2 regions of the Peptoniphilus sp. HMSC062D09 genome follow, and region 2 is predicted to be linked to the other one. Evidence: predicted binding sites of a transcription regulator. Region 2 holds the regulator's gene; the other holds the start of a gene.
The links. Region 2 encodes HrcA, which represses chaperone genes, less so after heat shock. Its sites were predicted from a motif close to ATTAGCACTCNATANTATNGAGTGCTAAT; they were not measured.
Positions count from the first base shown of each region.

Region 1: a site for HrcA is predicted at 1,892-1,920, ahead of htpG (molecular chaperone HtpG). Genes of this name have one in related genera too.

Region 1 is NZ_KV804740.1:7,662-12,007, forward strand. It holds gene htpG (molecular chaperone HtpG) at 1-1,836, opposite strand, end outside; gene HMPREF2801_RS07680 (ATP-binding protein) at 2,258-2,950, shown strand; gene HMPREF2801_RS07685 (4Fe-4S dicluster domain-containing protein) at 2,961-3,179, shown strand; gene HMPREF2801_RS07690 (3-methyl-2-oxobutanoate dehydrogenase subunit VorB) at 3,191-4,255, shown strand; gene HMPREF2801_RS07695 (thiamine pyrophosphate-dependent enzyme) at 4,255-4,346, shown strand, end outside.
Region 2 is NZ_KV804730.1:76,577-80,922, reverse strand. It holds gene dnaK (molecular chaperone DnaK) at 1-1,403, opposite strand, end outside; gene grpE (nucleotide exchange factor GrpE) at 1,429-1,980, opposite strand; gene hrcA (heat-inducible transcriptional repressor HrcA) at 1,989-3,011, opposite strand; gene lepB (signal peptidase I) at 3,399-3,923, shown strand; gene lepA (translation elongation factor 4) at 3,950-4,346, shown strand, end outside.

The sequences.
Region 1 (4,346 bases), on a different contig from region 2:
TACATTTCTTGCGTAGGCGATTGGGTCTTTTATGTCAAGACCTGCCACAAGTCTTGCGCCGTCGTAAAGTAATTCTGTATAAGTTTTAAATTCTTCTGAGTCCTTGTCCATGTCCTTTAATTTTTTAACGGCAGGGTGGTTTGGATTTATTTCCAAAACCTTGTCTGCCTTAAAGGCTTCGTTATTTGGCATGTGGCTAAGAGTCTTTTCCATTTCTATGGAGATTTCGCCCCTGCTTGACAAGTAAGCTGCGTCATCTTTTAGATTTGGATTTTCCTTTATTGATGAAACTTCGCCAGATAAAAGGTCCTTCATCTTCTTTACATAGTCGCCAAGATTTTTTTCGTCTTCTTCCTTAACTTCTGTTTCAGAAATTGACTTGAATTTCTTGCCATCGTACTCATCAAGCATTTTGATGACAAATTCGTCTATAGGGTCAGTTAGGGCAAGGACTTCAATGCCTTCTTCCATGAAGTGTTTTATTTGTGGAAGGTCCTTGACGGAATCAAGAGATGTGCCATTGGCGTAATAGATGAAGTCTTGGTCTGGTCCCATGTCCTTTCTGTATTCGTTAAAGGCCACATTCCCTCTCTTTGTTGTGTCATAGATAAATAGGTCTTTTAGCTTGTCCTTGTCGGCGCCAAAGTTTTCGTAGGCACCAGATTTTAAGCTTACGCCAAAGTTTTTGAAGAATTCTGCATATTTTTCCCTGTCATTTTTAAGAATTTTCCCAAGTTCCTCTAGGATTTTCTTTTCTATGTTTTTCTTTATAAGTTGAAGTTCGCGAGTTTTTTGTAGCATTTCACGAGAAATATTTAGGGAAATGTCTTCAGAGTCCACTACACCCTTGACGAAGTTCAAATAATCTGGAAGTAGGTCTTCGCATTTTTCCATGATTAAAACTCCGTTGGAATAAAGTTCAAGTCCGCCCTTTCTATCAGGGCTCAAGAAGTCAAAAGGTCTTCTTGATGGAATGTATAGGATGGCCTTAAAGGAAATCATGCCTTCCACGCTGATGTGAAGGTGGGCAAGGGGATCTTCAAAACCAAAGTGTCTTTGCCTAAAGAAGTTGTTGTAGTCTTCCTCCTTCAATTCATTTTTATTTTTTCTCCACATTGGAACAGAGGAGTTGAGGACATCATCTTCTCTATAGGATTCAAATTTTGGATCCTCTTCTGTGGAATCATCTGTTGGTCTTTTCTTTTCCACTTCCATCTTTATTGGATAGGAGATGTAGTTGGAGTAGTGGCTGACAAGATCTCTTATTTCGTATTCGTCAAGGTACTTGTCATAGTCCTCGTCTTTTGTGTTTTCCTTTAAGTGGATAGTCACTATTGTGCCGTGACCATCTTTTTCTCCATCAGAAATTGTGTAGCCCTTGGCACCCTTGGACTTCCAAAGGTGTGCCCCATCTTCCTTATAGGACCTTGTGAGGACAGTAATTTCATCTGCAACCATAAAGGCAGAGTAAAAGCCCACGCCAAATTGTCCAATTATTTCGTGGTCCTCATTTTTTTCATTTAGGTTTTTAAAATCAAGGGAACCAGACTTTGCTATTGTGCCTAAGTTTTTCACAAGTTCATCTTCAGTCATGCCTATGCCGTTATCTTCAATGCTAATAGTTCTCTTTTCCTTGTCAGGTCTAATTCTTATAAAATAATCTTCGTGGTTGAATTTCACCTTGTCGTCGTTAAGGGCGATGTAGTACATCTTGTCCATGGCGTCAGAGGCATTTGAAATTAACTCACGCAAAAATATTTCTTTATTTGTGTAAATGGAGTTGATCATTAAGTCCATTAGTCTTTCGGTTTCAGCATTGTATTTTTTATTTTTCATTTAATCACCTTTCTTCAATTTTATTTTTCTCAAAATTTTCAAAATTTTCAAAATTATTAGCACTCGATAAGTATGTTTGCTAATAATATATATCTTTTCATATAAATAGTCAAATTTTTATGAGATTTTTATTTTTTTACATAAAATTTTCTCAAAAAAATATTTTTTCGCCCTAAATTTAAAATTCCTCAAAAAATTTTTTACCGGCAAAAATTTATTTTTAAGAAAAATATATTAATTTTGTGAAATTTTTTTAAGCTCTAAAACAAGCTGATTTATCAAAATATTTTTAAGAAGACAAAAAATTTTTATGGGGAGAAATTAAATAAAATGGAATAATTAATTTAAAATAAACCTGCAATTGTTTTCAAATGTTTTCAATTGATGTATAATATAGTTGGTGTTTTAGAAGGGAGGAGAAATGTTTACTGAAGTAGAAACAGGCAATAGGATAAAAATTATTACAGGACACTTTGGCAGTGGAAAGACAGAGTTTGCAATTAACTATGCCTTGTACCTTAGAAGGTACTTTGATAAGGTTGCAGCAGTTGATCTTGATATTATTAATACATACTTTAGACTGAGAGAGAAAATGGATTTTTTAAGCGAGCACGGAGTGGAATCATTTTCATCTAGTATGCGTGAAAAAAATGCCTTGGATATACCAGCAGTTGATGCAGCAATTTTAAAACCGCTTGAAAATAAAAACTACAGAGCTGTATTAGATGTTGGCGGCAATCCTAAGGGTTCACTTTCTCTTGGCAGGTATAGAGATATTTTAAAAAGAGAGGGCTACGACCACTACTTTGTCATCAATAGAAATAGACCAGAGACTAAGGACTTTCAGTCTGTGAGAGATCTCATTGGACAAGTGGAAGGCCACTCACAAACCAAGGTGACGGGAATAATTAACACTACTCACTTTTTGAAGGAGACTAAAGCAGATGATCTCTTGTATGGCGATGAGCTTGCCAGAGAGGTTTCAGAGAAGTTAAATCTTCCCTATGTCTATGCAGTCTGCCTAAGAAGCATAGAGAAGGAAGTTAGGGCTTTAAATTTAGCAGCAGAAGTTTTTCCAATAGACTTATATTTTAGAGAAGATTGGATGTTATAGGAGGTAAATAATGGCTAAAGGAAGAGTTGAGTTTGAAAGCGACAGATGTAAGGGTTGTGGACTATGCGTAACTGTATGTCCTAAAAATGTAATTGAAATTGATGTGGACACTATCAACAAAAAGGGTTATGCACCTGCAATGGCAAAGAGACCAGAAGATTGTATTGCTTGCCAAAACTGTGCAATAACTTGTCCTGATTCAATTATTACAGTTTATAAAATTTCTTAAGGGGTGTTTACATGACAAAAGTACTTATGAAGGGAAACGAAGCAGTTGGTGCAGCAGCTATAGAAGCTGGTTGTAAATATTTTTTCGGTTATCCTATTACTCCTCAATCTGAAATTCCTGAATACTTATCAAGGGAACTTCCAAAGGTTGACGGATGTTTTTTACAAGCTGAGTCTGAAGTTGCAGCTATAAATATGCTTTATGGTGCTGCAGGAGCTGGAGCAAGAGTTATGACTTCATCTTCTTCTCCTGGAGTTTCACTAATGCAAGAAGGTATTTCTTATATGGCAGGGGCAGAACTTCCTTGCGTAATTGTAAATATGATGAGAGGCGGTCCAGGACTTGGATCTATTCAACCTTCTCAAACTGATTATTTCCAATCAACTAGAGGCGGCGGAAATGGTGACTACAGAACTATTACTTTGGCACCATCTTCTGTGCAAGAACTTGTAAATTTAATTGAACTTGGCTTTGACCTAGCAGACAAGTACAGAAATCCTGTCGTTATTATGAGTGACGGTGTACTTGGACAAATGATGGAACCAGTTGAATTTGGCATGCAAGAAAAAATGGATCTTCCTGAAAAAACTTGGGCAACAAGAGGCAAGGGAAAGAATCATGGCGAAAGAAATATTATAAACTCAATTTATCTTTCTGCTGATGAACTTGAAGAACACAACAAACACTTAATTGAAAAATATAGACAAGTTACTGAAAATGAAATTAGAGTAGAAGTTGATGGAATTGAAGATGCTGATTTAGTTATCAGTGCCTATGGAACTACTGCTAGAATTGCAAAGAGTGCAATTGAACACTTAAGAAAAGAAGGTCACAAAGTTGGTCTTATCCGTCCAATAACTTGCTGGCCATATCCTTATGAAGCTTTCAAGGGAATAAATCCAAATTGCAAAGACATTTTAGTTTGCGAAATGAACCAAGGTCAAATGACTGACGATGTCAAGATTGCAGTTGAAGGTAGACAAAAGGTTCACTTCTTTGGAAGACAAGGCGGCGTAATTCCAAATGTGGAAGAAATTAAAGAAGCTGCTCTTGAAGTTTTAGGAGGTCTCAAATAATGGAAAAAACTAATGAACAAGTTTTATATAAATATTCAGATGGTTTGACTAGAAATGAAACTCACTATTGTCCAGGATGTACTCACGGAGT
Region 2 (4,346 bases):
TCCTTGCCTGTGCCTAAATCTTTAGCACTTACATTTACAATACCATTAGCATCAATGTCAAATGTTACTTCAATTTGTGGCACTCCTCTTCTTGCTGGAGCAATTCCATCAAGGGTAAATCTGCCAAGAGTTACATTGTCCTTAGCCATTTGTCTTTCACCTTGAAGTACGTGAATTTCTACAGAAGTTTGGTTATCGGCTGCAGTTGTAAATACTTGTGACTTCTTAGTTGGAATAGTTGTATTTCTTTCAATAAGTCTTGTTGTGATGTTACCCATTGTTTCAATTCCTAGAGAAAGTGGTGTTACATCAAGTAGTAACAAGTCTTTTACATCACCTGAAAGAACTCCACCTTGAATAGCTGCACCAAGAGCAACACATTCGTCTGGGTTGATGTCCTTTTGAGGTTGTTTGCCAGTTAATTTTTTAATACATTCTTGTACTGCTGGAATTCTTGTTGAACCACCAACTAGAAGAACTTTGTCAATGTCACTTGCAGAAAGTCCTGCATCAGAAAGTGCATCCTTAACAGGTCCTTCAGTCATCTTTACAAGGTCTGCTGTAAGTTCATCAAATTTAGCACGAGTTAAGTCCATATTTAAGTGAAGTGGACCAGCTTGTGATGCTGTAATAAATGGAAGGTTGATATTAGTTGACATTGTAGAAGAAAGTTCCTTCTTAGCCTTTTCAGCAGCTTCCTTAAGTCTTTGAAGACTCATTTTGTCAGCCTTTAAGTCAATGCCATTTTCCTTCTTAAATTCTTCTGCTATATAGTCGATAACTCTATTGTCAAAATCATCTCCACCAAGTTTGTTGTTACCACGAGTTGCGTGTACTTCAAATACTCCATCAGAAAGTTCAAGAATTGATACGTCGAAAGTACCACCGCCAAGGTCGTAAACCATTACTGTTTGAGCTTCTGTGTCCTTGTCTTCTCCATAAGCAAGAGCAGCTGCAGTTGGTTCGTTTACTATTCTCTTAACATCAAGTCCTGCTATTCTTCCTGCGTCCTTAGTTGCTTGTCTTTGAGCATCTGTAAAATAAGCTGGAACAGTGATTACTGCTTCAGTAATTTTTTCGCCAAGATAAGATTCTGCATCAGATTTTAATTTTTGTAAAATCATAGCTGAAATATCTTGTGGTGTGTAAGTTTTTGAATCTATTTTTACATTAAAGTCAGAACCCATGTGTCTCTTAATAGATGAAATAGTTCTGTCTGGGTTTGTGATAGCTTGTCTCTTAGCAGTTTCTCCTACTAATCTTTCTCCATCTTTTGTAAAAGCTACAACAGAAGGTGTAGTTCTATTACCTTCGATGTTTGGAATTATTACAGCGTCTCCGCCTTCCATTACTGCTACTGCAGAGTTAGTTGTTCCTAAATCAATACCAATTATTTTTCCCATATAAATTACCTCCTAAATAATTCACTTATTGTGAAACTTTGACCATTGCAGGTCTTAACGTTTTGTCATTAATTAAATAACCCTTTTGTAAAACTTCAATTACATAGCCACTGTCGTATTCATCAGAATCTTCAGTTAATACTGCGTGGTGATAAGTTGGGTCGAACTCTTCACCAAGTGCCTTCATCTCAACTATACCTTCCTTTTTAAGGACATCAGTAAGTTGATCCTTTATCATCAATATCCCGTCATAAGTTGAGTCCTTTTCTCCAATGGAATCTAGAGCCCTCTCAAAATTGTCAAGAACGGGAAGTAAGTCATTTACTATTTTTTTAACTCCAAGCTCAACATATTCAGTCTTTTGAGCTTCAGTTCTTCTCTTGTAGTTTGCAAAGTCTGCTTGAAGTCTCATGAACTTGTCCATTAAATCTTGGTACTTTTCATCATCAGATGAGTCATTGGTAACTTCTTGACTATCATCTTGAACTTCTTCCTCTTTAACTACATCTTCTATATTTTCATTTTCTAATTCTTTATTTTCATCTAAGTTATCTTTTTTTATATCTTCATTTGTCATGTACTCCCTCACATTTCTTTTAATCCTCTCGTCAAAGCGTCGCTAAAAGTTTTAACCACCTTAACCAATCTCGTGTAATCAATTCTAACTGGTCCAATTAGTCCAATGCTGCCATAGATGCCAAAGTCCTTGGCAAAAGGTGCCCGAATGATGGTGTTTTCTTTCATAAGACTTGCACTGTTTTCTGAACCAATAATCACTTCCACATCTCCTGTGAAATTATCATTATTTAAGATTTGAAATAAACTGTCTCTGTCCTCAACTAAACTCATAAAATCTTTAGCCTTGTCAAGATCCCTATATTCGTCAAAATTTAAAATATTAGTGAGGCCGTCATAATAAATTTCAATGGATGAGACCTTTTTATTAAACTTGCTTGCAATTTTTACAACATTGGAAATAAAATTTCCATGCCTAATCATGTCATCGGAAAGAGAAATCTTAAGTGATTCAATTTTGTCAAAATCAATTCCCGACATCTTTTCATTTAAAACCTTCTCTATATAATAAAAATCTTCGTCAGGAATATTTTCAATTTCTAAAAAATATCTCTCAATAACTCCCTTGTCCCCTATTAGAACTAAGAGGGCTGTTTTTTCATCAATCTTTACTAGAGTAAGTCTCTTTATCTTGGTGTCAGCCTTTTGTGGTGTAATAAGATATGCCGTACAGTTGCTGACGCTGGCAAGTAAGTTTACAGAATTTTTATAAAAGTCTTCAATATTTCTTGAAGTGTATAAAAGTCTGTCCTTGATTTTTTCTGAAGCATCTATGTCATGAAATTCATTTAAACTTTTAAAAAACTCATCAACATAAAATCTATAAGCCTTGTCAGAAGGAATTCTTCCAGCTGATTGATGTGGCTTATTTAAAAAACCAAGATCTTCAAGATCTGCCATTTCATTTCTTATTGTCGCTGAACTAACTCCAAGGTCGTAATCTTTGGATAGAGTTCGTGACCCGACGGGAGTGGGCATATCAATGTATGCCTCAATTATGGCATTTAAAATATTTATTTTTCTAGTATCCATAATTTCCTCCTTTGTTAGCACTCATTAATGTCGAGTGCTAATCTATTTATATAGTACCCTCTTCCAAAAGCTTTGTCAAGGATATTTCAAAAATTTTTTTCTTTTATTCTAGAAAATTATTCTAGAAATTTTTTTAATTTTATTTTTATGAGATTACTTTAAATTTTAACTTAATATAATTTTTATTATCCCTAGTCTCTGTGTGTAAACTCTTGATTTTTTAAAATTAATTACTTGCTTCTCAAAATTTTTTAACAAGACCCTGAAATTTTTTTATCTCATCTTATTGAATCCTCTTCCTTCTCATTGAATACTAATAGCTATAAATTAAATTTATTCCAATCTTCAAGCTATTTATGTTAAAATTAGTAATTGGAGATGATTTAATTGAAAAAAAGTGAAACTACATCTTTTATTATCACAATTGTAGCTGCAGTTTTAATTGCACTCTTTGTGAGAAATTTTATTTTTAATATAGCTGTTGTAAATGGAGAGTCAATGCACCCAACCTTAAATGAAAAGGACAAATTGATTTGCCTTTCCTACAAGAGGTTTACTGACATACCTCGTGGCGAAATTGTTGTAATCGATGCGCCAAATGACAACAGAAACTACATCAAAAGACTTATAGGAAAGCCTGGCGACACCATAGAATTTATAGATGGAAAGGTCCTTTTAAATGGAAAAGTTTTAGAAGAAGCTTATACTTCAAGTGATTATACAGAATCTGATGAAGAAAAATTTGTTTTAAAGGATGATGAATATTTTGTCATGGGCGATAACAGACTCCCTGGCATGAGCGTAGACTCCAGATACTTTGGACCAATCGAAAAAAAGAGAATAAAATCAGCAGCAGTTTATAGGATTTTACCTCTAAAAAATAGAGGAAAAATTGAAACTCTAATAAAATAAAAATCCCCTAGAACGGAGGTAAAAATTTGAGAAATCAAAATAATATAAGAAATTTTTCAATAATAGCACATATTGACCACGGCAAATCCACTCTTGCCGACAGGCTCATCGAGTCAACGGGCATGCTCACTAAGAGAGAAATGGATGAGCAAGTTTTAGACTCCATGGATCTTGAGCGCGAGAGAGGAATTACAATTAAATTAAAGGCAATTAGACTTATCTACAAGGACGACAGAGATGGCAAGGAATACATCTTAAACTTAATTGACACTCCAGGTCATGTGGACTTCAACTATGAAGTTTCTCGTTCCCTTGCAGCTTGCGAAGGCGCCATTGTAGTTGTAGATGCTGCCCAAGGTGTTGAGGCACAAACTCTTGCCAATGTCTATCTTGCCGTTGACCAAGACCTTGAACTTGTGCCTG